One region of the Bradyrhizobium sp. LA6.1 genome, then DNA from elsewhere that is predicted to be linked to it. Evidence: riboswitches for the same ligand, from Rfam matches in the RefSeq annotation. Region 1 holds a riboswitch; each other region holds the start of a gene.
What was found. Region 1 has a riboswitch for cobalamin ahead of ABIB99_RS08140 (TonB-dependent receptor). Riboswitches for the same ligand answer to the same signal wherever they lie in the genome.
Positions count from the first base shown of each region.

Region 1 (7,367 bases):
TATCCTCGGGTGCCGGGTCGGCGGATAGTACGCAACGGCCCAGACTGCCGCGAGCGCGAAGCCCAATACGCCCATGACGGCGAAGATGTGCTCCCAGCCGAAGCGATGATCGAGGAAGCCCATCAGCGGCGTGAAGAGGACGAGCGAGACATATTGGGCGCTGTTGAAAATGGCGCCCGCGACGCCGCGCTCCGCGGACGGAAACCACGCCGCGATGATACGCCCGGCCGCCGGGCCGACAGGCGACTCGAAGACACCGAGCATGAAGCGCAGGATCAGCATCACCAGGAACGGGTAGCTGGCCCAGCCGACGCAGCTCATGAGGAAGGTGACGAGCGACCACAGGATCAATCCGCCCAAAATGGTCTGCTTCGCACCGAGCCGATCCGCGATCCAGCCAGCGGGAAGATGCGCAAGGACATAGGCCCACGCGAACGCCGAAAACATCCAGCCGAGCTCGACCGGCGTGATGCCGAGCGCCTTCGACATGTTCGGCCCGGCGATCGATAGCGTCGCCCGGTCGCCGCTGCTGAGCGCGAGCAGGACGGTGATCAACGCCAGGGTGACGAAACGATAATGCGTCCGTGCGGACGGCTTCTGCTCCGTGGCCACGCTGCTCCCCTCTTTCCCGATTTTGTTTGCCCGGCCGCCTTCGGCGACCGTGGATGTCCGGAACGCCAGCGACGACCGGACGCGAGAAAGCTAGATCAGCGATCAATTCAGGTCTAAACTCATTTTTGGATTTAATTGATCCAGAAAAGGTATCAATGATCGAGTTCGGACAGGTACGCGCGTTCGTGGCGGTGGCCGATGAGCTGAATTTCGGTCGTGCCGCCAAGCGGCTGAATATGACGCAGCCGCCGCTCAGCCGGCAGATCCAGATCCTGGAGGCAACGCTCGCCGTCAAGCTGCTCGAGCGCACCAGCCGATCGGTCAGGCTGACCGCGGCCGGACGCGCCTTCCTGAGCGAGGCCCGCACGATGCTTCAGCAGCGCGAGCATGCGGTCAAAGCGGCCCGGCAGGCCGCGTCGCTCGCCGGTGGAGCGCTGTCAATCGGGTTCGTCGGCGCGACGACGTACGGCTATTTGCCCTGGCTCGCAACGCGAGTTCGCGATGAACTGCCGGATATCGAGATCACCTTTGAGGAGCTGACATCGCGCCAGCAGCTCGATGCACTGAGGTCGGGCCGGATCGATCTCGGATTGGTTCGGCCGATCGAGACGGAGAAGCCAATTAGAAGCGCCAGCGTCTTCCGTGAAGGGCTTGCCCTTGCGCTGCCGCTTGACCATCCGCTCGCGGTGCGACGCCGGCCGGAGCTGTCGCATCTCGAGGGCCAGCCCTTCATCATGTATTCGTCGGGCGGTCCATATATGCGCGCGCTCTTGACGGCGGCGTTCGACGCCAATGGCATCCGGCCCCAGGTCGTGCAATCGATGAGTCAGGCACAGGCAATCCTGTCGCTGGTCAGCGCAGGTCTCGGCCTTGCGATCGTCCCGGACGAAACACGCAACGCCTGTTTCGACAACGTCGTGTTTCGCCCGATCAGGCTCGGACCATCGGTCTTCGCCGAGCTCCATGCGATCTGGCGCAGCGACAACCGCAACACCGCCCTGCCTCGGCTGCGCGAACTTGCGTTCCGGACCGCACGCTGAGCGCAGCCTGAAGCGCGGTGCCCTGCGGTGGTGGGACACTAAGTCCGGTCATCGCAACGACCGGACCTGGAGACTCCGGAGGCGTCCTACGCGTTCCGCATCGCGCGCCCGAACGGATCGACCAGGCGGACGATCTCGCAGGCGGCGACGAGGCCGGCGAGCCAGACGGCGCTGGTCAGCCCGATGCGCGTCACGATGGCCGCAGTGAACGCGCCCTCTCCGCCAAGGAACGGCGTCGCGGCAAGCAGCGCGAGCTCATAGGCGGCGTAGGCGGCGACGAGCGCGATGGCCAGCATCAGCGGCGTGCGGCCCTGCGGCAGCAGGCGGAGGACGGTCGATGCCGCCGCGGTCGACAGCAACGCGGCAGCACCGATGACAAAGCCCCATGCGATGGTGCTGCCATCAATGGGATAATGCAGCACGCCGAAGCCGATGGTCTGGTTCACGAGCCAGGCGCCGGTGACGACGAGCAGCGCCGGACGCATCGGCAGCATCGCGGCGGCAACGACGCAAACGGCGTCGCGCAGGCAAGCGCGAAGCTCGCGAGCGCGCATGACACCGTCAGCAGCGCGAAGCAGAACATCGGCGCGAGGCGCGACGCGACCGGATGAAGGCGGAAACGGTCGGCGTGGGGCGGCAGGATGGTGACAGTCATGGAACGATCTCCTTGTGGGATTTGTAGCACATTTTTTGCTGAAACGCGGCATCACGTCTGACTCAGTGAAGAGCCTCCATGGGATCTTCAGTCTCGGCTGGATCGCGCCGGTCGTAGGCGGCAAGCCAGGCGGCGAGTGCCGCCGTGTGCGGCTCCATGGCCGCCAATTGGCGCAAGGCCACGCGAACGGTGGCGCGCGCCGTGCGATCGGGCGGAAGCGTCACCATCTCAGGTCCCCGCCCCTTCGCGACCGCCTCGACCACGGCCCTCTTGCACACCGTTAGCTCCGGCAGCCCATAGAGTTCGAGCAGCGCCTGGAAGGCTGCGTGATGATCCGGCCGGAAAGCGCGCTTGCGGCCGAGCTGATCGCGCAGCGGATGGGCAGGATAGAGATGCGCGCAGGGGATCCACCCCTCAGGTAGCGGCTCGGTGGCGGCATGGGTGCGGCGATGCGCGAGCAGCTTTGGCAGAACGTGGGTGTGCGGGCCGTCAGGGCTTCGCCCACCCGGCGGCGGGATCCGCTGGAATACCTCGGCGCGCCCGATGCGGCTGATGAAGACGCGGTGCGGATTGGCGGCCAGAATGATCCGCATGGCATCGCTTTCGGGCGCGAACACGGATTGGCCCGTGCGGCTCCTGAGTGCGGCGACGGCATCGGCATCGCTGACGCGGATGCAGGCGTCGATCTGCAACGTTCCGAGACCAAGGTCGAACAGGATGCCGCTGCGATCCCTCGTCAGGAGCGCCTCGACATCCGGACCGAGCTCGGTCAACACGGTACGACCACTCATGGCGCTGGCTTCATGCGGAAGACACAGCGCGATGCGGTGGCTCCAGCTCTCCGTGGTCGGCGATTCCGATGCGATCAGGCGCAGATCCGGGTGGGAGACAACGCGTATCCCACCCTTCTGCGTCACGGCGCTGATCCCGTTGCGAGACTGCTCCATATCGAAGGCCTCACCGGGCTCGCGTGTGAACTCGGCAATGGCACCGAACGTGCCGACGCTCCAGCCGGCCTCAGCGTCGGCAAGCTGGCTTGCGATCGGGTCCATGAGCGGATCGGCCGTCGTCATGAGGCTTCTCTCTCTCACTATCTGACGTCGTAATTCGCCAGGCGAATGCCGCCATAGACGCCCAGTCCCGGCTGCAGAAAGCCGGTCGGATTTTGATAGTGCACATTGGCGAGATTATCGACCCGGCCGAACACCTTCACCTGGTCGGTGACCAGATATTCGGCTGCGACGTTGACGACAGTGTAGGCCGGAGCCAGCAGACGCAGAATGCTGAAGTCGCGGTTGCCATCGACGAAACTCCCGACGCGCAACACTGTTGCGGACAATGTGAGCGGGTCGATCGGATTCCAGATGACATTTGCGCTCCACTTCTCCTTCGGACGCCTCAGCAGCTCCAGTCCCGCCGTTGCATCCACTGCGCGGGTAAAAGTGTAGTCGGCACGAACGCGAAGCCGGTCGGTGATCGCAGCCGCGACGAAGCTCTCCGTGCCCTCCGTGATCGCCTTGCCGATATTGGTGTTGGTGCTCGTGAACGTCACGGGATCGAACGTGCTCTGGATCAGGTCGGTAATGTTGTTACGGAAGTAGGTCGACCCGAAGCGGACACGATCGCCAAACAAGGGTTGCTCGAAGCCGGCGTCGTATCCGACGCTTTCCTCGGGCCTGAGGTTGGGATTTGCAAAGAAGAAGAACGCGGGAAAGCTGACGTAAAGCTGGTTGAGCGTCGGCGCCTTGAACCCCGTGCCGTAGCTTCCCTTGAACTTCGTATCCGTGACCGGCACGATCACGGCAGACGCCAGACGAAAGGTCGGATGCTCTCCAAACCGCTCGTTGTCGTCCTGCCGGACATTGGCCGTGAAGAAGATGCGATCCCGGAACTGGGACTGCAGCTCCATATATCCGGCCTTGTTGACGTTTTGCGCCGAAACCGTCGCCGTTTGCAGTGTTTCGGTCTCATGCTCCGCGCCAATGATGACATTGTTGTTGGGCGCGAGCTGGGTCGTGGTGTGCCAATCATACTTGACGCGGTCGCCGGTCGTGATCGTGGCCATCGCGTCGCCGGGCGAGATGTTGTAGTTCCAGTGATTGGTGTAGTTGACGCCGAAATAGCTTTTCATCCGGTCGTCGAGAGCGGACCAGACCGCCTCCCCGCGCGTGAAGAGCTGGTGCACCGTCTGCGTGCTTTGCGCGGCCGCGGGAAAGCTCGCGGATGTGACGGGATCGAAGGTGTCTCCGGTAAGCGCAGGGTGGCGTCGGTGTACCGCGCCACGCCGTTGAGCGTGAGGTTTTCGCTCAATTCGGCGCCAAGCTTCGTCGAATAGGTCATGTTGTCGTAATAGTTGCCGATCGCCTTCTGCCCCGGCGGCAGCAATTCGACCGGTGTCACCGGCACGTCGTTCGCGTGGAAATGCGCGACGTTGAAGGCATAGTTGAAGTGGTCCTGTGAGCCGCTCAGACCTGCAGTTTGATTGAACGTTCCGAACGAGCCTCCCTCGACCGAGCCGGTGGCGCGGGCGGGACCGTCGCCCTTCTTCGTCACGATGGAGATCACGCCACCCAGCGCGTCTGCGCCGTAGAGACCGCCCTGCGGACCGCGCAGGACTTCGATCTGCTGAATGTCGGAGGTGAGCAACTGGCCGAAATCAAACGAACGGTTCGGGTTGCCGGGATCGCTGACATCGATGCCGTCGATCAGGACCTTGGTGTGGTTGGAATTCGTTCCGCGCATGAAGATCGACGTCTGTCCGCCCGGACCGCCGGTCTGCACGAGGTTCAGGCCAGGAACCGCGCTCAGCGCATCGGATGCGGTCCGGCGCTGATCGCGCTCTATGTCTCTGGCGGTCAGAACCGTCACCGAGCTCGCAACCAGATTGGTCGGAGTGACAACGCCCGTCGGACTGACGACGACCGTCGGAAACAGGTTGGCCGCGGATACCCCGGCAACCGGAGACGACGCCGGCACCAGCTCGGGCTTCGGCAGCCGAGCGACGCGCCGCTGCTCGGGCTGGTCGGGCGCAGGCCGCGCGGCTCGCGGCTTGGCCGCACGCTCGGTCGGCGCGACCTCGACCGGCGGCAGCAGATCGGGCGATGCCGACTGCTGGGCCCGGGCGATGGACAGATCGAGCGAATACAGGGAAACGAACGCGACAACGCCGGCGCGGAAGCGCCTGGCGGCAAAGACAATACGGGACACTCTTGTAACCTCGGTATGACGTCAGTGGCACGTCACAGCGAACGAGGTTTCACGGCGGAGCGTTCGATTGCTCCGGTGAAGCTAATGTCTGTACTCCCCGACCGACATCTTCGCGTGTGACCACGGCTGACGGCAGGTCTCCTGGCTCGCGGGTCGTTACCTTACGTCGCCTTCCCAGGACCGAGATTCCCAGTGGCATATGACGAAAGATTCACCGCTTACAGTTGCGGGGGCAGCCGTGGCGTTGAGAATATCCCGGTATCGGGAAAACCTCGCACCACGTTCCCTTTTGATCTCCGTGAGGAGAACCGTCACCGGCCAATCTACGGGGCGGGCAAGCGAAGAGTCAATCGGCCGGTTGCATCACGGTCAGAGCGCCGCACCGGAGATTGAGCCGGCGCAATCAGGCCGGCTCCCGCTCCGAACGCGTCCTGATCATCGCCCGCTCGCCGGCATCGACGAGCTGGCCGATGCCGGTGCGGCCTGTGAGCGCGCAGCGGATGATGTTCTCGGCAACGGACCTGCGAAAGCAATGGTCCTCGCCGACCGGGCGATTGCGGCAGACCCGATCCAGCGCCAGCTTCATGTTGATCCGGGTGCGGGTGTCGAAATGCTCGCTGATCATTCGCAGGGCCTCGATGCGTTGATGTCGGAGCGGAAACGCGTCGGCGTAGGCCGGGTTCCAAAAACGGACCGCGCAAGGCGTTGCGCAGAACCGACTACGCCCGATCTCTTGGTCCTGTGACGGGCGGGCTACGCCCGACCTCTTGGCCGCTGGGCCTGAGCCCAGGCCGCGGTGACGTCGCGCAGCGGAGCGTGATGCGCCGGATCGGGGTCAGCTCACCGGAGGCCGAGATGATGGCGGTCTCCTCGCGGCGACAGCGCGGGCATACGAAGCGGACCTCGTGCGGCGACGAAGACCAGCTCGAACGTTTGACGTTGGCCGCCATCGGCCATGCATCGCAATGCGAGCACGACACCAGGAACCGACCGGGATCGAGCATACCCATTCCATAGGACTCCGCGTCCTGCCTGCCGCTTCAATGACTAACCCATGTGAATCGTTCCGGTGCCCGAGCACCCTCAGCGCTAGCTCCAGCCAGCGCCGCCGCTCAGTGGGCACCCTTGAGGGTGCATGACGTGGTGCAGGTGACGGTGTTGCCGTGGTCGCACGCCTTGCAGGCGGCAACGCACTGGTTCATGTCGCGGGGATTGTAGGAGCTGTAGTTCCGCATCGCACAGACCGGGGTCGAGCCGGTGATGTCCTGCTCCTGGTTGCAGGCGGCCGTCATGAGCGCGAAGATGAGGACTGCGAGAAGGCGCATGGGATTGCCCTGGTGAGGAGCGGCAAAGCGACGTCAGCGAGATGCGCTGCACCGCAACGGACCTCGGCATTCCCAATGCGAGCAATCATGATCGCGACGCTCGCATCCTCAAAGGATGCGCGCCAAACATTAAGAACGGATTGCAGGCGGCGTCAGGCCGCGGCCTTGGTCGCGATCGCCTTCCGCATATCCACCGCCAGCTGACGATACTGCTCCGAGAGTCTCAGATAGAACTCGCGCTTGGTGCTGTCGGTGGCGAGCTTGGCAATCAGCTCGCATTCGGCGGTGAGCGTCTCGAACCGTTCCAGCCTGTCATGAAGTTCTGTCATCGGCGTGTCCCCATCAAACGCCACAAGGGACGTCAAACCTAAGCCTGAGAAATAGGTCACGGCGAACATCGTTATCGAGTAGAAACGTTTTTTCCAGCAAGGGCGGTGCAAGCCCAGCAAGAACGGCTATTTCTGCTCCAGCCGCCAGGCACCATCCCAAGCTGCGTCCGGCGGATTGGCCTCGAACTGCGCGATGCGG
Region 1 is NZ_JBEPQK010000003.1:208,920-216,286, reverse strand. It holds gene ABIB99_RS08165 (MFS transporter) at 1-612, opposite strand, end outside; gene ABIB99_RS08160 (LysR family transcriptional regulator) at 585-1,652, shown strand; partial or broken gene ABIB99_RS08155 (hypothetical protein) at 1,739-2,307, opposite strand; gene ABIB99_RS08150 (DUF6925 family protein) at 2,370-3,380, opposite strand; gene ABIB99_RS08145 (TonB-dependent receptor plug domain-containing protein) at 3,398-4,438, opposite strand; gene ABIB99_RS08140 (TonB-dependent receptor) at 4,435-5,514, opposite strand; cobalamin riboswitch at 5,629-5,842, opposite strand; gene ABIB99_RS08135 (hypothetical protein) at 5,918-6,139, opposite strand; gene ABIB99_RS08130 (hypothetical protein) at 6,627-6,839, opposite strand; gene ABIB99_RS08125 (hypothetical protein) at 6,992-7,168, opposite strand; gene ABIB99_RS08120 (adenylate/guanylate cyclase domain-containing protein) at 7,295-7,367, opposite strand, start outside.

Region 2 (7,367 bases), on a different contig from region 1:
CGCCCGAACGCTCACTTGACCGCCGTGACGATCACCTTGCCGGTGACGGTCTCCGGTTCGCCCTGCACCTTCACAGACAGCGTCATCTGGTAACGGCCAGCCATCGGCAGGTCCGTCTTGAACGCGTACACACCAGGCTCCCTGGACGGCAGCGGCGCGACCGCCGACTCCATCTCGGCCATCCCGTCCGGAGCCATGTCGAGGCGGGTCTTGAAGATGACCGCGTCCGGTATCGGCTTGCCGGTCTGCCGGTTCGTCAGGCGAACGGCGAGCGTGACATCTTCGCCCTTCTTCATCTGCGGAGTGACGGGCTCGAAGGCGTAGTCGCCCGCGCCCGCCATCGCGGCGGAAGCGGCAAGCGAAAGGGTGGCGGCGAGAGCCGCGGTGCTGATCTTGGAAAGCATTGTCCTGTCCTCATGAATTGATCTTTCGCCGTGGCGCGTGAAGCGCGCACGTCAGTCGTCGTCGCGAGCAGGCCTGCCGCTCGCGTCTCGGGCTTTGCGAGATCAGATTCGAGGAGGTCGGAAAGGAGGACTGCCGCCGCGGAAGGAAACGACCTGATCCGGGGGGATAGCCATCGTGCTGGCCATGACGGCGAGACGTTCGAACGCCACGGGCCGGACATCACCGAGCGCGATGATCCCGCCAACGCAGCAGAAGCCCATCCCGCACTTGTAGCCGCCGCTATGGGAGCCCGTTCCCTTCATGTCGGGACAACAATCGTCCATCGACATGTCGGCGTCGCCGCTCATGTGCATGGCCGCCTGCATGCCATCCGACGACATTGCGAGGTTCGCGGCGGACGCGCCAACCGGCAGCATCGCCAGGGATATGGCGATGGCGACTGCCAGGATGGTACGGACGAACTGCATCAATATCGACTTACCTTGTCGGGCCGGAACTCGACCTCAGTAGCATATTCGGACACCAGCAGTTATTGATCGTGGTCAAGCGTTCGTTACCCAGGCTCGTCCAGAGGCCGGGTTGGACGTTTCGACGCGGTCCTTCGGACTATCGTGCAAAACAGCAACACAAGGCCACCATCGACCCACCGACCCGTCCAGCAGCCCGCGCGGATGTTGACGCGCTCATCCCCTGATGCCAGTTTCGTGATCGGTAGTGTCCGCAAGGACTCTTCAAGGGAATGCGGTGCGTCCACCTCGGTGGGCAATTCCGCGGCTGCCCCCGCAACTGTAGGCGGATAGCCGACGACCAAACGAACCACTGGAGCCCCGCTTGGGCCTCTGGGAAGGTGGTCGAAGGCGATGACCCGCGAGCCAGGAAACCTGCTACCAGCCATGGTCACGCGCGAACGCATTGGGCGGGGTGCCCTGATGTCGGACAAGTAGCCGGTGCATCCGCCGCCTGGGGCGAAGGTGGATGACTAAGGCAACCGCGGTGACGGTTTGTTTGCGTCGCCGCAGAGCGTTGTCGTGCAAAATCTTCATTTCCGTGCTGGCGCAAGGCCAGCGTTATCGCGTGCTTTCCTGATTACTCTGCTCTCGTCGGTGTCCTTGTCGTCCGCGGCGCTCGCGCAAAGCGCGGCGCAGGACAACCGCTCCCGGGAGGTCGGTCCGGTGATCGTGTCGCCGCCTGCGCCGCGACAGGCTCCTGCCGTCAGCCCGGGCACTCAGAAGCAGCGCGCGGCCCGGCGCGCCGCGGGACGCAATCGTGGCGCCCCTGCTGTCGCCGTTCCGGCCACGCAAGCTCCGAGCGGCCCGGTGCAGACGCCGCTCAACACGGCAGCCGTCACCGACGTCGGCTCCCGGCTCGGCATCACGGCGCGCGAGATGCCGGCGACCGTCGAGGTCATCAGTCAGCGGACGATGCAGGACCTGGGCATCCGGACCACGACCGACGTCGCCAAGGCTGCAGTCGGCGTCACCGGCGGCGATGCGCCCGGCGCGCCCGCCATCTTCTCGATGCGTGGTTTTTCCGGCGACCAGATCTCCACGCTCTACAACGGCATCCCGATCGGGCCGTCGACCATGACCGGCCGTCCCATGGACGTGGCTGGCCTCCAGCAGGTCGAGATCATCAAGGGACCGGACTCGCTGGTGGCGGGCCTCGGTGCGACCGGCGGCGCCATCAACTACGTGAACAAGGCGCCGCACACCGGACCAATCGTCAACGACGCCTTCACCTCCTACGATTCCTTCAACGGCTATCGCGCCGGTTACGGATCGGGCGGCAGCACGCTGATCAACGGCCTCGACTACCGCTTCGACATCAGCCATTTCAACAACAAGGGCTTTATCGACGACACCTATTCGAAGCTCAGCAACGTCTCGGGCCAGCTGAACTATCGCGTCAACGAGAACCTGAGGATCTGGGGCGCGACCGAATACAGGCAGGACAACGACCGCTTCTACTGGGGGACGCCGCTGGTGCCGGCGAACGCGCCGGGCATCGTGCCGACGTATGGCGTCGTCTCCGGCCTCTGGAGCAACTATTACCTCGGCGGCGGCACGCCGGTCCCGGTCACCATCGACGCGCGCACGCTGACCACGAACTACAACGTGCTCGACAATCACAGCGGCGCCAACGAGCTCTGGCTGCGCAGCGGCTTTCAATGGGACATCACCAACAACATCTCGCTGAAGAGCCAGGTCTACGGCTATGACGCCCACCGGCACTGGTTCAACAACGAGATCTCGTCGTTCGACCAGACCGTAGGCAATTTCGCAGGCGCGCAGAGCATCTACCGCGAGCGCTTGGCGCTCGATCACGCGCAGCGGCTCTACGGCAACATCACCGACCTCACCGTCAATTCCAACGTCGGCGGAATGGACAATCGCTTCGTCGCCACCGTGGCGGCGAGCAGCAATCAGTTCAACGTCTCGCAGGACACGCTGTTCTTCAATGACTACGTCGACCTCCTCAACCCGGATCGGGGGTTCTATGGCCCGCGCGCCGACGAGAAGATCTATACCCATCTCGACACCGCCTCGCTGTCGTTCGAGGACCGGCTCAAGCTGACCTCGACCTTCGCGCTGATCGGCGGCATCCGTTTTGAAAATATCGAGCTGTCGCGGACCCGCTTCGACGAGAATGGCCTCCTGAAAGCCAACTATCCTTTCTCGAAGACGTTCAATCCGGTCACCGGACGCATCGGCTACACCTGGGACATCGCGCCCGGCGTGATGCTTTACAGCCAGTACGCGACAGCAGCCGACCCGACGGTGGCGAACATCTTCATCCTCAGGCCCACGACGCCGCTGCTGCTGACGACGTCGCGGACCTACGAGACCGGCGTGAAGCTGCTGTCGGCCGACAAGCGCGCGGAGGCCACGTTCTCGGCCTTCGACATCGAGCGCAAGAACGTCTACGTCCCCGAAAGCGGCATCCTCTTCAACGTCGCCGGCAAGATGGCCTCCAAGGGCGTCGAGATTGCCGCCGCGGTCAATCCGGTCGCAGGCCTCAAGCTGTGGGGCAACGTCGCCTTCGTGCAGTCGCGCTTCATCGACTTCACCTATGTCGACGGCAATGGCGACTTCCAGTCCTATTCGGGCAAGACGCCGCCCAACGTTCCCAACTTCATCGCCAACGCCGGCGCCTCCTATCGCTTCGACACGAAGCTGCCGGTCGAGATCGGCGGCCTCGTCCGTCACGTCGGCGACCGCTTCAACTTCCAGGACAATCTGGTCACGATGGACGCCTACACGATCTTCGACGCGTTCGCATTCGTCGACATCCCCAAAGCCTATTTCCCGGGCGTCGACCAGACCCGGATCAGCTTTCGCGTGAGGAACCTGACCAACAAGCTCTACGCGGCCTGGGGCGATCCCGGTTACACCGACCAGATCATCCTGGGCGCGCCACGCAGCTACGAGGTCGCGGCTTCGTTCAAATGGTAGTCGCGGATCACCTTGCCCGCGCCGTGGCAGGAGTTGTCACGCGACAGTAGGACGCAATCGCAAATCGATTGCGCCGTTGAAGCCGCAGGTCTCGAGAGCTATCGATCAACGAAACCTCGCTTCCATCGGGAGGAACGCATGAGCACCATCACCGGCGGTTGTCACTGCGGCGCGATCCGCTATCAGGTCGAGGGCGAAGCGATCGTGCACGCGCTGTGTCACTGCCGCGATTGCAGGCTTCACGCGGGCGCTCCCGTCGTCGGCTGGACGATGTACGCGGACGATGCCGTCAAGGTGACCAAGGGCGAGCCCAAGGTGTATCACTCCTCGGAACATGCCCGGCGGCACTTTTGCGGCGACTGCGGAACCGGCCTGTTTTATGTCAATGCCGACATGTTGCCCGGGGTCATCGACGTCCAGAGCGCGACCTACGACGATCCCGATGCCGTACCGGCGACGATGCACATCCAGGTCGCAGAGCGCCTTCGATGGATGGAGCGCGCGCACGAACTGCCGACATTCGACCGCTATCCGCCGCCACCGGAGTAGCGAGCGCGAGGGGTTGGCCGTCTGGACGGAACCGCACAATCGCCATCTTGCAACGACCGGACGATTTCACGTACATTGATCGGTGTGGGGACGAAGCAGACTCCCCGTGAGACCTCGGTCCAAGCTCTGCGCAGCACGCCATTCGTGGAGCTTGCGCATGGATACCGAACGCCACCCTCCTGTCCGCCATACCGTTGCCATCCTCTCCCGCGGCGATGCTGCCGCGCGCCGGGACACGACGGCACAAAACAGCCGCTTCGTCCGCGTTTTCGAAGCACTCGCCGCGGTCGGCATCGAAGCCCGACCGGTGATCTACGACGAGATTTTCGCCGACGCCGTGCGCGATCAACTGCTCGCCGTCGATGGCGTGCTCGTCTGGGTCGATCCGGTCCATCAGGGCAAGACGCGCGAGGCCCTCGACCCGCTGCTTCGCGACGTTGCGGCCCAAGGGCCATGGGTGAGCGCACATCCCGACGTGATCCTGAAGATGGGCGTCAAGGACGTGCTCTACCGGACGCGTCATCTCGGCTGGGGAGCCGACACGCATCGCTATGACACCGCCGCAAGCTTCCGCGCCGAATTTCCCGCGCGCCTTCAGGCGAACGGTCCGCGCGTGCTCAAGCAAAATCGCGGCAATGGTGGCCAAGGGGTGTGGAAGGTGGAGGCCCTGCCCAACGCAGACGCCATGGTTCGCGTACTGCATGCCCAACGCGGCAGTCTACCCGAGGACGTACCGCTCGATGCCCTCCTCGCCCGCTGCGAACCGTATTTCGGATGGGGCGGCTGCATCATCGACCAGGCGTTCCAACCCCGCCTGCCCGACGGCATGATCCGCTGCTACATGAGCGGCGCCAAGGTCGCGGGCTTCGGGCATCAATTGATCAAGGCCCTGATCCCGCCGCCGCCGGAAGGCCCCGACGCACCCGAGGCGCAGCCGGGCCCACGGATCATGCACGGACCCGATGCTTCGCAATTCCAGGCGCTCCGAAGATCGATGGAGGACGAATGGACGCCGCAGCTGATGGACACGCTCGGCATCGACGAGCCGTCGCTGCCGGTGATCTGGGACGCCGACTTCCTGTACGGGCCCCGCGACGCCGCGGGCACCGACACCTACGTCCTGTGCGAAATCAACGCGAGCTCCTGCTTCGCGATTCCCGACGACGCGCCAGCGGCAATCGCCCGAACGGTGAAGCACCGCTTGCTCCGGACTCAGGCAGTGCGTTCGGGCGTATAACCGGCGGCCCGGCTTCGACACCCTAATGCGCAGCGCAGCGGCAGCTTTCATAGGCGACGGGATCGTGGCTGTTGACGATGCTCACGCGGTCGCCGTGGTTGAGCTTCAGCGCGCGCAGCCGCGCCTGGTTGGCGATCCGCATCTTGCGATCCATGTCGCCGCGGCGCTGGAAATAACCCAGCATCAACGGCACGCGCGGCGACGGGTCGAGCTGGGCGTGGTGGAAATAGCTGTCGCCGGCATGCAGCAGCCATTTGTCACCTGATCGCACCGCGATGCCGCAATGGCCGAGCGTGTGGCCAGCGAGCGGGATCATCAGGATGTCGGCTTCCTTGTCGCCGAGCGCGCGCACGCCCTTGAAGCCGAACCAGTCCTCGCCGGCCTCACCATAGAATGTCCAGCGCGGCCCATGGCTCCACTGCCCCGTGACATAGCGCCCTTCGGGCGGCGCGGGCTTGCGTACCACCGCCATGTCGTATTCGGCGCGATGGACGTGGATCGCGGCATGGGGAAAGTCCGGTACGCCGCCGGCGTGGTCGCGGTCGAGATGCGTCAGCAGCACGTGGCGCACATCGCTGGGCGAGTAGCCGAGCGCCTTCACCTGCTCGACCGCCGTCTCCGCCGGATCCAGCCTCGGCGCGGTCTGGCGCAGCCATCGGCCCCCCAGCCGATCGGGCGTTGCGATATCGCCGAGACCGATGCCGGTGTCGACCAGAGCGAGTCCGTCCTTCGTCTCGACCAGCAGGCAATGGCAGACCAGGCGGGCGCGCTGGAACAGGCCGCCAGTGCCGTTCACAAGACGGCGGCCCATGGGGCACATCGTGCCGGTGTTGAGGTGGTGGATCTTCATGGCGCGTTCCTGCTGTTGTGAGCAGGGCGTTCTTGCCACCGGGCGATCTATAGGTAAAATATTGAATACTGATACTATCTCTAGGTTCATCCTATGGACATCCGCGAGCTTCGCTACTTCGCCGCCGTGTACCGCGAGCGCAATCTGACCGCGGCGGCGCGCGCATGCTTCGTATCGCAGCCGTCGATCTCGACCGCGATCACCCATCTGGAGGCCGAGCTCGGCACCACGCTGTTCATCCGGCACAAGAAGGGCGGCGCGCCGACCGCCTCAGCCGAGCAGTTTCATGCGCTGGCCCGCCGCATCATCGACGATGCGGACGCCGCACGCAGCCTGTTCAGGAAGCCGAATACGAAGACCACCGTCACGCTGGGACTGATGCGCACGCTCGACATCCCCCGAACGATCGCGCTGCTGAAGCCGCTGACGGCGCGCACCGACATCGCGCTTCGCCTCGTCGGCAGCGACGAGCGCGCCGATGCGCGCATCATCTCGAAGAGCATGCTGCGCGCCGACGAGCATTTCGTCGCGCTGTGGAGCGAGCGCTATGTCGCCGCACTTCCGCCCTCGCATCCGCTGACGCTGAAGGAGAAGCTGCGGACCGCCGATCTCGCCGGCGTCCCCCTGATCGACCGCTGCCATTGCGAGCAAAGCGAATTCTTCGGTCGGAACTCACAACGAAGGCAGACCGCGGCGATCGCGCAATCCGAGGATTGGGCGATGGCGCTGGTCGCGGCCGGCGTCGGCATTGCCATCGTCCCGGAAGGCGTGGCGCGCGGCAATCCCGACGTCGCGGTGCGCGAGATCGAGGTGAAGGTCAAACGCGAGGTCGGGCTTGCCTATCGCGCATCAGTGCCGCTGGCGGATGCGCTGA
Region 2 is NZ_JBEPQK010000001.1:565,462-572,828, reverse strand. It holds gene ABIB99_RS02555 (FixH family protein) at 12-404, opposite strand; gene ABIB99_RS02550 (hypothetical protein) at 507-872, opposite strand; cobalamin riboswitch at 1,101-1,308, shown strand; gene ABIB99_RS02545 (TonB-dependent receptor) at 1,509-3,857, shown strand; gene ABIB99_RS02540 (GFA family protein) at 3,996-4,406, shown strand; gene ABIB99_RS02535 (Cj0069 family protein) at 4,564-5,643, shown strand; gene ABIB99_RS02530 (MBL fold metallo-hydrolase) at 5,666-6,493, opposite strand; gene ABIB99_RS02525 (LysR family transcriptional regulator) at 6,587-7,367, shown strand, end outside.
Region 2: it holds a riboswitch for cobalamin, as region 1 does, so the genes downstream of both, ABIB99_RS02545 (TonB-dependent receptor) here and ABIB99_RS08140 (TonB-dependent receptor) in region 1, are expected to answer to the same signal.

Region 3 (7,367 bases), on a different contig from region 1:
GAGAATGTAGCTGTCCATGATCCAGCCATGCCGCTCGCGCGCATCCTGTCGCGCGGCGACGATGTGCGGGCCGATCTCGGCCAGAACGCCCGACATGACGATCTGATCGGGCATGCCGAGATAAGCGCCCCACCAGATGTGCAGCCCCGCTGGATCGAGCGACTGGAACGCCGTGCCGCCGTCGAGCATCACCACCACGGTGTCGACGCCCTGCGGCCAGCCGCCTTCGCGCAAGCGGCGCCCCGTCGTGACCAGGAAGGGCTCGCCGATGTCGTTGAGCGGCAGCGCATGCGCCGCGCACAGTGCCTGGATCGAAGTGATGCCGGGCACGACCTCAATATCAGGCAACGGATCGAGCCGCCGCGCGATGCGCAGCGAGGAATCGTAGAGCGAGGGATCGCCCCAGATCAGCAGCGCGACCTTGCCTTCACCTTCGAGATGGCTGGCGATCGTCTGCGACCAGGCCGCGGCCACGGCATCGTGCCAATCGTCGACGCCCTTGTGATAATCCGCTTCGCCGGCATCGCGCACGGGAAGATCGAACTCGGCAATGCGCGTCGTTTGATTGGTGAGCACATCCGCGCAGATCGTCCGCCTGAGATCTGCGAGATCGGACTTCGCCGTCCCCTTGCGCGGGATCAGGATGAGATCGGCCGCGTTGATGGCTTGAACGGCGGCGCGCGTAAGCTGCCCGGGATCGCCGCAACCGATGCCTATCAGGGAGAGTGTCAGCATCGCGCGTGCAGGGGCGGCCATGACGGCCGCCCCTTTGTCTCTTAAGCCGCGTTGTGCAGGCGCGGCGTGACGAGACCGGGCGCGGTGACGCCACGCAGCGATTTTGCCAGTGCCAGCACGGCGAGATCGGCCAGCGGCTCGATCACGATGACGAGCGCGTAGGAGGCCGCGAAGGTCGCGATGTTGACGAGGTTGGTCGCACCGAAGCCCGAGCCATAGAGCGCCCAGAACGCAACCCAGGCGATGACGCCGGCCTGATACGTGGTCGATAGCGCCAGCGCCTGGCGATACCTGAGATCGACATAGGCGGTGTTGCGGGCAATGATCCGCGCGGCGATCGCCTGGATCCCGAACAGCGGCACCAGCAGCGTGGTGACGTTCATGCCGAATTGCGGCAGATCGGGCGGCTCGAAGAAGATGCCCTGGAACAACAGTCCGAACGCAAGGCCGAAGGCCGCGGGCGCCGCCCCAAACAGCAGGAACAGGGTCGAGCCGAGGATGAAGTGCACCTCGGAGACGCCGACCGGGAAGTGCGGCAGGATCTCGAAGAAGACGAACACGAGGCCCGTGGTGGCGAGCGTCCGCGCCGCGAACGACGTGATGCCCTGCTCGCGCACGGTCTCGACCGCGAGCTTCAGCGCAACGCCGCCGACGGCGATGCCGGTTGCGTAACTCAACACGAGCTTGGCGCCCGATACGACTCCGGGTTCGATATGCATGGTTCAGTTCCTTCCTGCCGTCACACCCGACGGCCTTGGCCACAAAACATGCACGGCCGGTCTCCTGGCTCGCGGTTCACTGGGGTTCTCCGGCCTTCCCGAGCCTTGCGGCCCAGTGGCTGATCGGAGCCCCTCACCGCTTACAGTCGCGGGGGCGGCTGGGGTTTTGGGCGGCGTAACTGTCCGCCCACCCCCATTCCCGATTATGCTCCGGCGGTTTGCGCCGCCTCGAGCACCATGCATCTCCTGTGTGCCCCTTTCGCCAGCCGGGCGTCAAGGGGCGAAGGGCGGCCGGGACGGTCATGACGGATAATCGCCCGCCAGCGCGCCGAACAGGATCACGGCGGCCGTCGAGGCCGCGCCGCCCCGCGCAAGCTGCTCGGCCAGCTCGGCAATGGTGGTGCGGACCAGCCGCTCGTCGGGACGCCCGAGGGATTCGGCGAACAGGGCCGGAGTGCTCGGGGCGAGGCCGTGCTCGATCAATTTTGCGACAAGCGCCGGAAAGGTGCGCCGGCCCATATAGACCACGGTGGTCGCTTCGGGATCCGCCAGCGCCGCCCAGTTCAAATTCTGCGGCAGCTCGCCGGTGACATCGGCCCCGGTCACGAACTGCACCCGGCGCGAGGTGTGGCGCCGGGTCAGGGGAATGCCGGCTTGCGCGGCAGCGACACAGGCCGAGGTGATTCCGGGAATGATCTCGTAGCCGATGCCGGCTTCGCGCAGCGCCTCCAGCTCCTCCTCGAGCCGGCCAAAGATACCGGCATCGCCCGATTTCAGCCGCACCACACGGACGCCGGCCGCGGCATAGTCGACCAGCAGGCGGTTGACGTGGTGCTGCTTGGTCGAGGGCCGCCCTGCACGCTTCCCCACCGCGACGAGATTGGCGCCGGGCCGGGCCAGATCGAGGATCGCGCCGGAGGCGAGGTCGTCATAGAGCACGACGTCGGCATCGCGCAGCCGCGTGGCGCCTTTGAGCGTGAGGAGCTCGGGGTCTCCGGGGCCGGCCGAGATGAAAGTGACAAAACCGCTCACCGATCCTCCGCGATCAGGTGGAAGAACGTGCCGGTGGCTTGTCCCCGGCGCGAGCCGGTCTCAGCAATGACCGCGCCTGTTGCATCGTGCACGACCGCCAGCGGCGTATCCGGCTGCGCGACAATCGTCGAATAGTGGAACTCGTGGCCGCGCAGGCGGGCGCCGACCTGATGGCCCGGCATCGGCGCGGCGAGCGCAGCGAGACGATAGCCGAGATGCATGCGGCGCTTGGCAAAGCTCGTCTCCAGTCCGAGCAGGCCCGTCATCTCGTGACGGATGCCGTCGGCATCGGTCAGTGCGGTTCCCAGCACCATATAGCCTCCGCATTCGCCGTGCACCGGCCGTGTGTCAGCGAAGGTGCGCAAGCCGCTGCGAAAGCGGGCATTGGCCGCGATCTTCCCCGCGTGCAGCTCGGGATAGCCGCCGGGCAGCCAGCAGACATCGGCGCTGGCATCGGGCGCTTCATCGGCAAGCGGCGAGAATGTCGAGATCTCGGCGCCGGCCGCGCGCCAGGCCTCCAGCATGTGCGGATAGATGAAGGAGAACGCGGCATCGCGGGCCAACGCAATGCGCTGTCCGGGCGGCGTCACATTGATGCCGCTTGCCGCCGGTTGCGGCGACCAGCTTGCTGCCGATCGCAGCACCGCATCGAGATCGACATGCTCGGCGACGAAGCGCGCGGCTTCGTCGATCAGCTTGCCGATCTCGGCTTGCTCCTCGGCCTGCACCAGGCCGAGATGCCGTTTCGGCAGGCTGATCTCGGCATGACGCGGCAGCGCGCCGAACACGGCGATGCCGGCGTCGTTCAGTGCACGCCGCACGAGGTCTTCATGGCGCGGGCTGGCGACGCGGTTGAGCACGACGCCCGCAAGGCGCACGCCAGGGCGATAATCGCGGAGACCTGCGGCGATGGCGGCTGCCGTCTGCGCCTGACCCGACGGATCGATCACCAGAACCACCGGCCAGCCCAGCATCTCCGCGATGTCGGCGGTGGCGCCCGTGCCCGAGACGCCGCGCGCGGCAACGCCGTCGAACAAGCCCATCGAGCCTTCGGCGAGAACAACGTCCGCGTCCGTGCCGCGGCTGACGAGATGGCTGATTGTGGTGCGATCCATCGCCCAGCTATCGACGTTGACGGAAGCGCGCCCCGTCGCAGCGGCGTGGAAGGCGGGATCGATATAGTCGGGCCCGCTCTTGAAGCACTGCACGTTCAATCCGCGATTGCGCCAGGCGCGCGCCAGCGCCAGCGTCAGCGTGGTTTTGCCGACGCCGGAGGCCGGCGCGGAGATGACGAGCCCTGCCGGCATCACGATGCCTCCGGAAAGCGCGGTTCGGCACCGACCGGCCGATAGCGGCGGTCGTAGTCGACGGCATAGAGGCGGCTCTCGTCAAAATCCGCCGCTCCAAGCGTCTTGCCAACCAAAATGAGTGCGGTGCGCTCCATCTCGGTGCCGACGGCGGCATCGAGCGTCGCCAGCGTGGCGCGGACGATGCGCTGGTCCGGCCAGCTCGCGCGCCAGACGATCGCGACGGGGCAATCCGCGCCGTAATGCGGCGTCAGCTCGGCGACGACATTGTCGAGCAGATGGATCGACAGATGGATCGCGAGCACCGCACCGGTGGCGGCAAACGCTGCGAGCTTTTCGCCCTCAGGCATTGCGCTGGCGCGGCCCGGCGTGCGCGTCAGCACGACTGACTGGGCAAGACCGGGCAGCGTCAGCTCAGCCTCCAGTGCAGCTGCTGCAGCCGAAAACGACGGAACACCCGGCGTGACCGTGTAGGGAATACCGAGCGCGCGCAGACGGCGAAGCTGCTCGCCCATCGCCGACCAGATCGCGAGATCGCCGGAATGCAAGCGGGCGACATCCTTGCCGTCGGCATGCGCGGCGGCGATCTCCGCAATGATCTCGTCGAGCGACAGCGGCGCAGTGTTGACGATGCGCGCCCCGGGCGGGCAATGCGCCAGCACGCCCTCGGGCACCAGCGAGCCCGCATAGAGGCAGACCGGACAGGCCGCAATCAGGTCGCGTCCACGCAACGTCAGCAAATCCGGAGCGCCCGGTCCTGCACCAATGAAGTGCACCGTCATGCGCCGTCTCCTTCCGCGATCGCGGCGGTCGCGGTGCGATCCCGCGAGACCGCCCGCGTCGCAATCAATCGCGCGCGGGGGCCAGCCGCAACGAGCGCCGCGGCTTCAGCGACCGAGCCCGTGCCGAACTTTTCGGCGACGAGTTTTGACTGCGTCGGCGTATGGATGTTGGCCAACGCTTCAGCCGAGACCGCCTTGATCGGCACACCGCATTCGCGCGCGAGCTGCTTTAGCGCTTCCGCGTCGGCCTTGTCGCTAACAGTCGCGACCGCCGCAAGGCCTTCGAAACCACCGGCAGCCAGCAGCGCCTCGCGCAACGAAGCCAACGTCACATCCTTCTTGAATCCGAGTCCGGCGACTTTCATCGAACCGCACTCCACTGCACCACGGGTCGCGACGCTTCCCAGGACCTGTAGCGGCCGAGCGGGCCAGCATGTGCGATCTCGACCCGCATCAGCTCGCCGCCGTGACGCTGGTGCAGCTCGCCGAGCAGCGCTTCCGTTTCCAGCGTTACCGCATGCGCGACGAGCCGCGCACCCGGCACAAGCCGTGGCCAGATGGCATCGAACATCGCGATATCGAGACCGCCACCGATGAAGACGGCATCCGGCGCTTCCAACGCAGCAAAGGCTTTCGGCGCGCTCCCCGTGATGACGGTGATCCGATGCGCCAATCCGAACGCTGCAGCATTGCTGCGGATATTCGCGGCGCGATCGTCGCGCGCCTCGATGGCGGTCGCCGTCCCGCCGCACAGCGCCCATTCCACAGAGATCGAGCCAGAACCCGCGCCGATATCCCACAGCCGCTCGCCGGGTCGCGGCGCCAGCGCCGAGAGCGCGAGCGCGCGCACCGGCCGCTTGGTGATCTGGCCGTCGTGAATGAAGAGATCGTCGGACAGGCCGGAGCTGCTGGGAATGCCTTGCCCGCCCCTCGCCTCGACCGCTACTGCGACCAGGTTTTCGCCCAGATCGCCCGCAAAGCTGTCGGCACGATGCTCAGCGATGCTTTCGCGCGGCCCGCCGAGCGCGGCGAGAGTCCAGAACGCCGAGGCGCCCCACCCGCGCTCGCTCAGCCATTTGGCGAGCTCACCGGCTGCCTTGCCGTCGCGCACGAGGCAAATGATGCGCGCACCTCGCACGAGATGCGGTACGAGACGCTCGAACGGCGCGGCATGAAGCCCGAGACAGGCAATGGCTTCGAGGCGCCAGCCGAGCCGCGCGGCGGCGAGCGAGAAGGTCGATGGCGCCGAATGCGCGATCCACTCGTTGGCATCGAGCTTCTCGGCGAGACTTGCACCCGCGCCGTGCCAGAACGGATCGCCGGAGGCGAGCATCACCGTCGGCCGGCCGCGGCAGCTCAGCACGATGTCTGCGTCGAACGGCACCGGCCACGGGCGACCGCGCCCCCCCACATCAGCAAGCGCGAGATGACGCTCGCCACCAAAAACAGTTTCTGCCTTGGCGAGCGCCTTTCGGCTTGCTTCGGACAGCCCGGCAAGGCCATCTTCGCCGATACCGATGATGGTCAGCCAGGGATCAGCCATGAATCGCGCCCTCATTCTGGGCGGAACCGCCGATGCGAGCTTGCTCGCCGCGGAAGTCGCACGCGCGCACATCGACGCCGTGTATTCCTATGGCGGCCGAACCCGCGCGCCCGCCGATCAGCCGCTGCCGACCCGCATCGGTGGCTTCGGCGGCGTGAGCGGGCTTGCCGACTATATTCGCCGTGAGCGCATCACGCATGTGATCGACGCCACGCATCCCTTCGCTGCCGAGATGAGCCGCCACGCGGTCCAGGCGTGCGCGCAAACGGGCACGCCGCTGATCGCGCTCGAGCGCGCGCCTTGGACGAGGGCGCCCGGCGACAACTGGATCGAAGTCGCCGACGTCACCGCCGCAGCCGCCGCGCTGCCCGAGTCGCCCGCAAACGTGTTCCTCGCCATCGGCCGGCAGCACATCGCGCCATTCGCGAGCAAGCCACAGCACACCTACACGCTGCGGTTCGTCGATCCGCCCGAGGCACCGCTGCCCTTCGCTGCGGACGTGATCGTGTCGCGCGGGCCGTTCACGTTCGACGGCGAGCTCGAAACGATGCGCGCGCGCGGCATCGCGTGGATCGTCGCCCGCAATTCCGGCGGCGACGGCGCACGCGCCAAGATCGACGCGGCCCGCATGCTCGGCCTGCCCGTGATCATGATCGCGCGGCCAAAACTGCCCGAACGGCTGCCGGTTGAGAGCGTGGCAGAGATCATGCAGTGGCTCGGTCATCGCGCCTGCCTCGGGGCATAGACCCAGCGGCCGACGCGGCGCGTCTGCGAATTTCCGACGATGACCAACGTGCGCATGTCGGCCATCTCAGGCCGCGCGTCGTTCAGCGCGACAGTTTCGATCCGCTCGTCCGACGTGCTGATCGCGCGGGCGAAAATCACGAGGCGCTCGCCGCAGCCGGCGTCCTTCAACACCGCAAGCGCGCGGCCAAAACCCTCCGGCCGGCTTGCCGAGCGCGGATTGTACATCGCAATGGCAAAATCGGCTTCCGCGGCCAGCCGCAGGCGCTTCTCGATCACCGCCCACGGCTTGAGATTGTCGGAGAGATTGATCGCGCAGAAATCATGGCCGAGCGGCGCACCAGCGCGCGCGGCTGCCGCCAGCATCGCTGTGATACCAGGCAAAACGCGAATGGGAAGCTCGCGCCATTGCGGCGCCTGTTCGAGCGCCTCGAACACGGCCGACGCCATCGCGAAGACGCCGGGGTCGCCGGAGGAGACGACGACGACCTGCCCGCCTTCGGCC
Region 3 is NZ_JBEPQK010000008.1:43,856-51,222, reverse strand. It holds gene cobF (precorrin-6A synthase (deacetylating)) at 1-735, opposite strand, end outside; gene ABIB99_RS21185 (energy-coupling factor ABC transporter permease) at 777-1,454, opposite strand; cobalamin riboswitch at 1,492-1,709, opposite strand; gene cobA (uroporphyrinogen-III C-methyltransferase) at 1,755-2,486, opposite strand; gene ABIB99_RS21175 (cobyrinic acid a,c-diamide synthase CobB) at 2,483-3,793, opposite strand; gene cobM (precorrin-4 C(11)-methyltransferase) at 3,793-4,575, opposite strand; gene ABIB99_RS21165 (cobalamin biosynthesis protein) at 4,572-4,940, opposite strand; gene cbiE (precorrin-6y C5,15-methyltransferase (decarboxylating) subunit CbiE) at 4,937-6,118, opposite strand; gene ABIB99_RS21155 (cobalt-precorrin-6A reductase) at 6,117-6,863, shown strand; gene cobJ (precorrin-3B C(17)-methyltransferase) at 6,839-7,367, opposite strand, start outside.
Region 3: it holds a riboswitch for cobalamin, as region 1 does, so the genes downstream of both, ABIB99_RS21185 (energy-coupling factor ABC transporter permease) here and ABIB99_RS08140 (TonB-dependent receptor) in region 1, are expected to answer to the same signal.

Region 4 (7,367 bases), on a different contig from region 1:
CGAGTCCATCGAGCAGCCGGCGATGGCCCTGCTCACTGACGCCCCTGATCTGGAGGTTGGCCCGGCTCGTCACATCGATGAGACCATTGCCGTAGCGTTCGGCGAGCTCGGCAAGCCCGGCGACTTGCGCGGCTTCAAGCCTTCCACCGAACGGACGCACGCGGACGACGAGCCCGTCGCCCGATTGCATCGGGCGCAACGCGCCGGGACACCAGCCCTTGATCGCGGCCGCGCTCATGAAGCCTCCTTCAGCGCAGCCGCGATCGAATTGCGGCGCGTTCGCCAGAGCGAGGCTTCGTGCAGGCGCGTGAAGCAGGTCTCCATCGCGGCGAGCGCCGCCGGATTTTCGCGGGCCATGAAGGTGAGGACGTCGGCGTCGCCGAGCGTCGCGTCGTAGTAGAGATCGAACAGATGCGGCGGCACGGCGCCGGCCAGATGCGCGAAGGCGGCCATGTGCTCCAGCGTCGCAGTGATCTCGGCGGCGCCGCGAAAACCGTGCCGCATCATGCCGGCGATCCAGGCCGGATTGGCCGCGCGCGCACGGACGACACGGGAGATTTCCTCGGTCAGCGTCCGCGCGTGCGGCTGCTCGGGCCGCGTCGTATCGAGGTGATAGAGCGATGGTCCTGCCGCACCGAGATGCGCTGCGGCGGCCGCGATGCCGGCCTCATGCGCGGCGTAATCCGCGGCGAGCAGAAGATCGGTCTCCGGCAGATCCTGGACGTGCACGAAAGCATCGGCGGATGCGAGCCGGGTCTCGATGCCGGCCCGATCCGGCTGCATCGCACCGTCCGCGGAGAACGCCCAGGACGATGCCGACAGCCAGGCTTCGCCGGCGGCATCACGCGTCTCGGCCGTGAAGGCATCCGGGATCGCCGAGAGGCCGACGCCGTATTGTCCGGGACGCGGCGCGAACACGCGCGAGGCGCGGTGGCGATAGGGATTCTCGTCACCCTCCTCCTCGCGCGTTGCGAGCGCCTCGGCGGCGGCCTCGAACAATTGCGCAAGGCCGGAGAAGACATCGCGGAACAGGCCCGACACGCGCAGCGTGACGTCGATGCGGGGGCGCCCGAGCTCGGCCGGCGCGATGATGTCGTAGCCGGTGACGCGGCCGGAGGCGTGATCCCAGCGCGGCGCAAGGCCGGCGAGATGCAGCGCCATGGCAAACTCCTCGCCGGCGGTCCGCATCGTCGCGGAGCCCCAGAGATCGACCACGAGGCCTTTCGGCCAGTCACCGTGATCCTGCAAATGGCGACGCAGCAGCTCTTCCGCGAGCTTGATGCCTTGCGCATGCGCCGACGGCGTCGGCACCGCGCGCGGATCGACGGCAAAGAGATTGCGCCCGGTAGGCAGAACGTCCTGGCGGCCGCGATAGGGCGAGCCCGACGGCCCCGGCGCGACGCGCTGCCCCGCGAGCGCGGAACGCAACGCATCGCGCTCCGCGTCGGCGCAGGCGCCGCGGCCGAACACGTGCAAGCCGTCGCCGAACTGGCTCTCCTTGAGATCGCAGACGAAGCGATCGATCCGCGGGATCGCTTCCGCCGGTGCTGCCGAGGCATCCAGACCAAGATCGTCCTCAAGACCCGCCGCACGCGCTTCGTCGCGGATCGCAGAAATCAGGCGCTGACGGCGCGCGGGATCGAGCCCATCGGCGGTCGAATATTCGTCCAGCAGCCGTTCGAGCCGGCGCAGGCCGTCCGGCACCGCGGATTGTTCCAGTGGCGGCGGCAGATGGCCGATAGTGACGGCACCCAAGCGCCGCTTGGCCTGCGCGGCCTCGCCGGGATCGTTGACGATGAAGGGATAGATGACCGGCAGATCGCCGATCAGCGCTTCGGGCCAGCACGCGGACGACAGCGCCACGGATTTTCCGGGCAGCCATTCCAGCGTGCCATGCGCGCCCATGTGCACAACGGCATCGATGGCCTGCCCGCGGAGCCAGAGATAGAACGCGACATAGGCATGGCGCGGCGTGCGGGCGAGATCGTGATAGTCGGCATCGCGCGTGGTCGCATCGCCGCGCTCGGGCTGAACCGCGATGATCGATTGGCCACTTGCGATGGCCGCGAACTGAAATGCACCGTCGCGACAGCTCGGGTCATCCTCCGGCGCGCCCCAGGCCTGCGCGAGATCATCCTGCAAGGCTTGCGGCAAGCGCGAGAGCGCCGCGCGGTAGTCGGCCACGCTCCAGGTCAAGTTCTGATTGAGCAGCGTCTCGCCGAGCGCCTGGACCGGCGCAACATCGAAGCCGGCCTCGGTCAGGTCAGACAGCAATGCCTCGACCGACGCCAGCGCATCGAGACCAACCGCATGCGCGATCTGATGCGGACGGCCCGGGTAGTTCGAGAGCACGAGCGCCACCCGCTTCTCGGCGACTGGCGTCTCCGCGAGGCGCCGCCAGGCCACAACGCGCGCGGCGACGGCCTTGACGCGCTCCTCATCGGGCCGGTGGGCCAGATGCGAAAATTGCAGATCGGGATCACGCTCCGCGGCCGATTTGAAGCTCACCACGCCCGCGAACAGGCGGCCGTCGACCTCCGGCAGCACCACATGCATCGCGAGATCGCCGGGCGACAGGCCGCGCAGCGACTCCGCCCAGTCTTCGCGCCGTGCCGATGAGAGCGCGACCTGGAAGACGGGACACGATGCGGCATCGAACGGTGTCGTGCCGTCGTCGCCCATCGCCGAGAACGCCGTCGCGTTGACGATCGCGGCCGGAGGATTCGTCGCAAAATACGTCCGCAGCCAATCCGCAACGCCCGGAGCCTTCAGCGAGGTGACGAACACGCCGTACGCGTCAAAGCCGCGCTCGAGCAGCGCCGCGATCAGAGCGTCGACCGGCCCGGTATCCGCGGCGGTGAGATAGGAACGATAGAAGGTCACGAGCGCGAGCGGCTTTCCCTCGCCTGCCGTCGGCGCAGCAATGACGCCACGCGCGGGATCGTAAAAGCCCATCTCAGGCAGGTTCATCTCGCCGACGACCGGGCCCGCGTAAAGGCCCGAGGCCAGCGCGAGCTGCGCGATCGCGGCCTGGGCTGCAACGGGACCGCCGGTGTCGCAGAGCACCTTGAGCCGGCGCAGCGTCGAAACCGGCAGGGTCGAGTAGGCATCGAGCCGCATGTCGTCGCGGCCGTCGGCCGGCAGCACGGCAAGCACGATGTCGCGGTCCTTCGCCAGCTGCTGCAGGGCCGCGAGCCCGTACGGCCAATAGGACTCACCGCCGATCAGGCGCACCAGGATGCCGCGTGCCTGCGACAGCGTACGCTCGATATAGGTGTCGACCGACAACGGATGACGCAGCTCCGCGAGATTGGCGAGCCGCAGCGACGGCAGGCTGTTACGGCCGCGCCGCCAGCCGGCCGCGAACGCGGCAAGGTCGGAATCCGAGTACGAGAGCACCACGAGATCGGCCGGGTCCTGGCCGATGTCCCTTGGCGTCGCGGTCTCCTCGAGACCGCGGCTCTCGCGGAAGACGACGTGCATCAGATACCAGATCCTGAAAGCCCAAGTCCGACCTTGATCGCGGCCTCGTCGATATCGCCGTGCTCGCCGATCACGACGAGCTTCGACTGCCTGAGAGCTACGCCCCAGGGCTTGTCGAACTGGTGGCGCACGCGCTCGCCGACCGCTTGCAGCAACAGGCGCATCGGCTTGCCCGCGACCGCGATATAGCCCTTGACGCGCAGCACGTTCTGCTCGCGCGAAAGACGCTGCACCGACGCGACCAGTGCGTCGATGTCGCTGATTTCAGGAAGATCGATCACGACGGAGGCGAAATCGTCGTGCTCGTGATCCTCCTCGCCGTCGTGATGCGAGGGGCGCGCGGCGAGATCGTTCTCTGCGGCAGCGCCAAGGCCGAGGATGACACGCGCATCGATCGCGCCATCGGTGACGGAGAGCATCGGCACGCGGCGCGGCATCTCGGCGGTGATGGCGGCTTTGGCCGCTTCGATCCCTGCAGCGCCCGCAAGATCGGCCTTGGTCAGCAGCACGATATCGGCGCAGGCGATCTGGTCCTCGAACACTTCCGACAGCGGCGTCTCGTGATCGAGATTTCCATCCGCCGCGCGCTGCGCTTCCACGGCAGCCGGGTCCGGCGCAAAACGGCCGGCGGCGACAGCCTCGGCATCGGCCAGCGCAATCACGCCATCGACCGTGATGCGCGAACGGATCTCAGGCCAGTCGAACGCCTTCAGCAGTGGCTTCGGCAACGCAAGCCCCGAGGTCTCGATCAGGATGTGATCGGGCCTCACCGGCCGCGCCAAGAGCTTTTCCATGGTCGGGATGAAATCGTCCGCAACGGTGCAGCAAATGCAGCCATTGGCGAGCTCGACGATGTTCTCTTCCGGACAATTGGCATCGGCGCAGGATTTCAGGATCTCGCCATCGACGCCCTCGCTGCCGAACTCGTTGACGAGCACTGCGAGCTTCTTGCCGCCAGGGTTTGCGAGCAGATGCTGGATCAGCGTCGTCTTGCCTGAGCCGAGAAAACCGGTGACCACCGTGACAGGGACTTTTGCGAGCGAGTTCATTCGGCGGCCTCCGGCAACACGGCAATGGGGGGAATGCGGGCAAGCGATTGCTTGCGGAAGATTTCGGGACGGCTGCGCCAGGGCACGAGGCCGTCGGGCGCGGCGGCATAGGCCGCAGCACCCGCGACCACGTCGCTCGCATGGGCCTCTGACAGACGACCATAGACATAGGACCAGCGGCCGGGCGCGCTGAGCGCAACCGAGCAGCCCTGGCTGCATGCCGACAGGCATTCAACGGGAACCACATTGACGCCCTCGGGCACGCCGGCGTCGAGGATCGCACCATGCAGGCGCTTGCCGGGCGTCGTCTCACCCTCGTCGAGCGTCTGGCCGGCACGGCAGGTAATACAGACGTGAAGTGTGACGGTCATCGCCTCTTCCAGGATAAACAGCGGGAGGCGAAGAGGCACACGGACCATTCCCCCGAAGGTCCGTTTCCCCGTCGCGGAACACCCCGTCCGCCGGTCCAAAACTCGTCCGCGCTGGCAGGTCTCCCGGCTTGCGGAGCAGGGCTTTTGGCCCTTCGATCCCCGCCTTCCCGATCCCCTGGGGGATCAGTGGCTTCGGGCATCTCTCCGGTCACGGTCGCGGGGGCGGCTGCAGTTTGGAGCCGAATCTTGTCGATTCGGACCCTATCGCATTCCCTCTTCGCCTGTCATAGGACAGGAACCAACGCCGGGCCACCATTTGCCCCCGGCCGCCTCTTGTCAAGCCGAAGGACCCTGTCAGATGACGCCTGAACCGGATACCCAAACGGCCGAGGAAACCGACGCCCGCCACGCCGCGAAAATGGCGAAAATCAAGGTCGCCCGCGACAAGATCATGGCGACCAAGAGCGGCGAGAAGGGCCTCATCATCGTCCACACCGGCGCCGGCAAGGGCAAGTCCTCCTCCGCCTTCGGCATGATCGTCCGCTGTGTCGCCCATGGCTTCCCCTGCGCGGTCGTGCAGTTCATCAAGGGCGCCTGGGACACCGGCGAACGGCGCCTGCTCACCGGCCATTTCGGCGAGCTTTGCCAGTTCCATGCGATGGGCGAAGGTTTCACCTGGGAGACGCAGGACCGCGCCCGCGACATCGCCGCAGCACAGGCCGGCTGGGCGAAGGCCAAGGAGCTGATCTCAGATTCCAATCTGCGCATGGTCGTGCTCGACGAGATCAACATCGCGCTGCGCTATGACTATCTCGACATCGCCGAGGTCGTCGAATTCCTGAAAACGCACAAGCCACCGATGACGCATGTCGTGCTCACCGGGCGCAACGCCAAGGACGAGTTGATCGAGATCGCCGATCTCGTCACCGAGATGACGCTGGTCAAGCACCCCTTCCGCTCCGGCATCAAGGCGCAAGCCGGCGTCGAGTTCTGAGCACGGCCCCAGGTTCTGAAAACACCATGGCGCGCGCATTGATGATCCAGGGTGCCGGCTCGGACGTGGGCAAGTCGCTCATCGTCGCCGGCCTCGCCCGCGCCTTCACGCGGCGCGGCCTGCGCGTGCTGCCCTTCAAGCCGCAGAACATGTCGAACAACGCGGCCGTCACTGTCGACGGCGGCGAGATCGGTCGCGCCCAGGCGCTTCAGGCGCTGGCCGCCGGCGTCGAGCCGCACACCGACATGAACCCGGTGCTGCTGAAGCCCGAGACCGATGTCGGCGCACAAATCATCGTCCAGGGAAAGCGGATCGCGACCGCGCGGGCGCGTGAATATGCAGCGATGAAGCCGTCGCTGATGGGCGCGGTGCTGGAGAGTTTTGAGCGGCTGAAGGCGCGCGCCGATCTGGTGCTGGTCGAAGGCGCCGGCAGCCCGGCCGAGGTCAACCTGCGCAAGGCCGACATCGCCAATATGGGCTTTGCACGCAAGGCCTACGTGCCGGTCGTGCTGGTCGGCGACATCGACCGCGGCGGCGTCATCGCCCAGCTCGTCGGCATCAAGACGGTGATCGACCCCGACGATGCCGCGATGATCCAGGGTTTCGTCATCAACAAGTTCCGCGGCGATCCCTCGCTGTTCGACGACGGCTATAGACTGATCGAGCAGAAGACCGCGTGGCGCGGCCTTGGCGTGCTGCCCTGGTTCGCGCGCGCCGGCGAGCTGCCGGCCGAGGATGCGCTGGGCCTGAGCGATGCGCGCAAGCCGGGCCAATGCAAGATCGCCTGCCTCGCGCTATCCCGGATCGCCAATTTCGATGATCTCGATCCGCTCAAGCTCGAGCCTGGCGTCGATCTCGTGATGGTGCGGCCGGGCGAAGTTATCCCCGGTGACGTCCGCCTCGTCATCATCCCCGGCTCGAAGTCCACCCGCGGCGATCTCGCCTTCCTGCGCGCGCAGGGCTGGGACATCGATCTCCTGGCGCATCATCGCCGCGGCGGCCATGTGCTTGGCCTCTGCGGCGGCTATCAGATGCTCGGGCGCAGCGTCGCAGACCCCGATGGCATCGAAGGTCCTGCCGGCGACACGCCGGGTCTTGGACTTCTCGACGTCGCCACAATGATGAGCCCGCAGAAGACGCTGACGCGCGTCGCGGCCGTGCATGCCGCCACGGACCAGCCGATCGACGCCTACGAAATCCACATCGGCCGCACCGACGGACCGGATCGCGCGCGCCCGTTTGCAAGACTGGATGGGGAGCCGGAGGGTGCGATCTCCAGCGATGGCCGCGTGCAAGGCAGCTATCTGCACGGCCTGTTCACGTCGGATGATTTCCGCAAGGCGTATCTCGCAAAGCTCGACATTCCGGCAGGCGACGAGCCTTATCACAGCAGGGTCGAGAGCGCGCTCGACGCCCTCGCCGATCACATCGAACAGCATCTCGACGTCGGCGGCCTGCTCGCGCTAGCGC
Region 4 is NZ_JBEPQK010000008.1:33,998-41,364, reverse strand. It holds gene cobG (precorrin-3B synthase) at 1-238, opposite strand, end outside; gene cobN (cobaltochelatase subunit CobN) at 235-3,483, opposite strand; gene cobW (cobalamin biosynthesis protein CobW) at 3,483-4,532, opposite strand; gene ABIB99_RS21120 (DUF1636 family protein) at 4,529-4,903, opposite strand; cobalamin riboswitch at 5,000-5,221, opposite strand; gene cobO (cob(I)yrinic acid a,c-diamide adenosyltransferase) at 5,262-5,897, shown strand; gene ABIB99_RS21110 (cobyric acid synthase) at 5,924-7,367, shown strand, end outside; gene cobD (threonine-phosphate decarboxylase CobD) at 7,361-7,367, opposite strand, start outside.
Region 4: it holds a riboswitch for cobalamin, as region 1 does, so the genes downstream of both, ABIB99_RS21120 (DUF1636 family protein) here and ABIB99_RS08140 (TonB-dependent receptor) in region 1, are expected to answer to the same signal.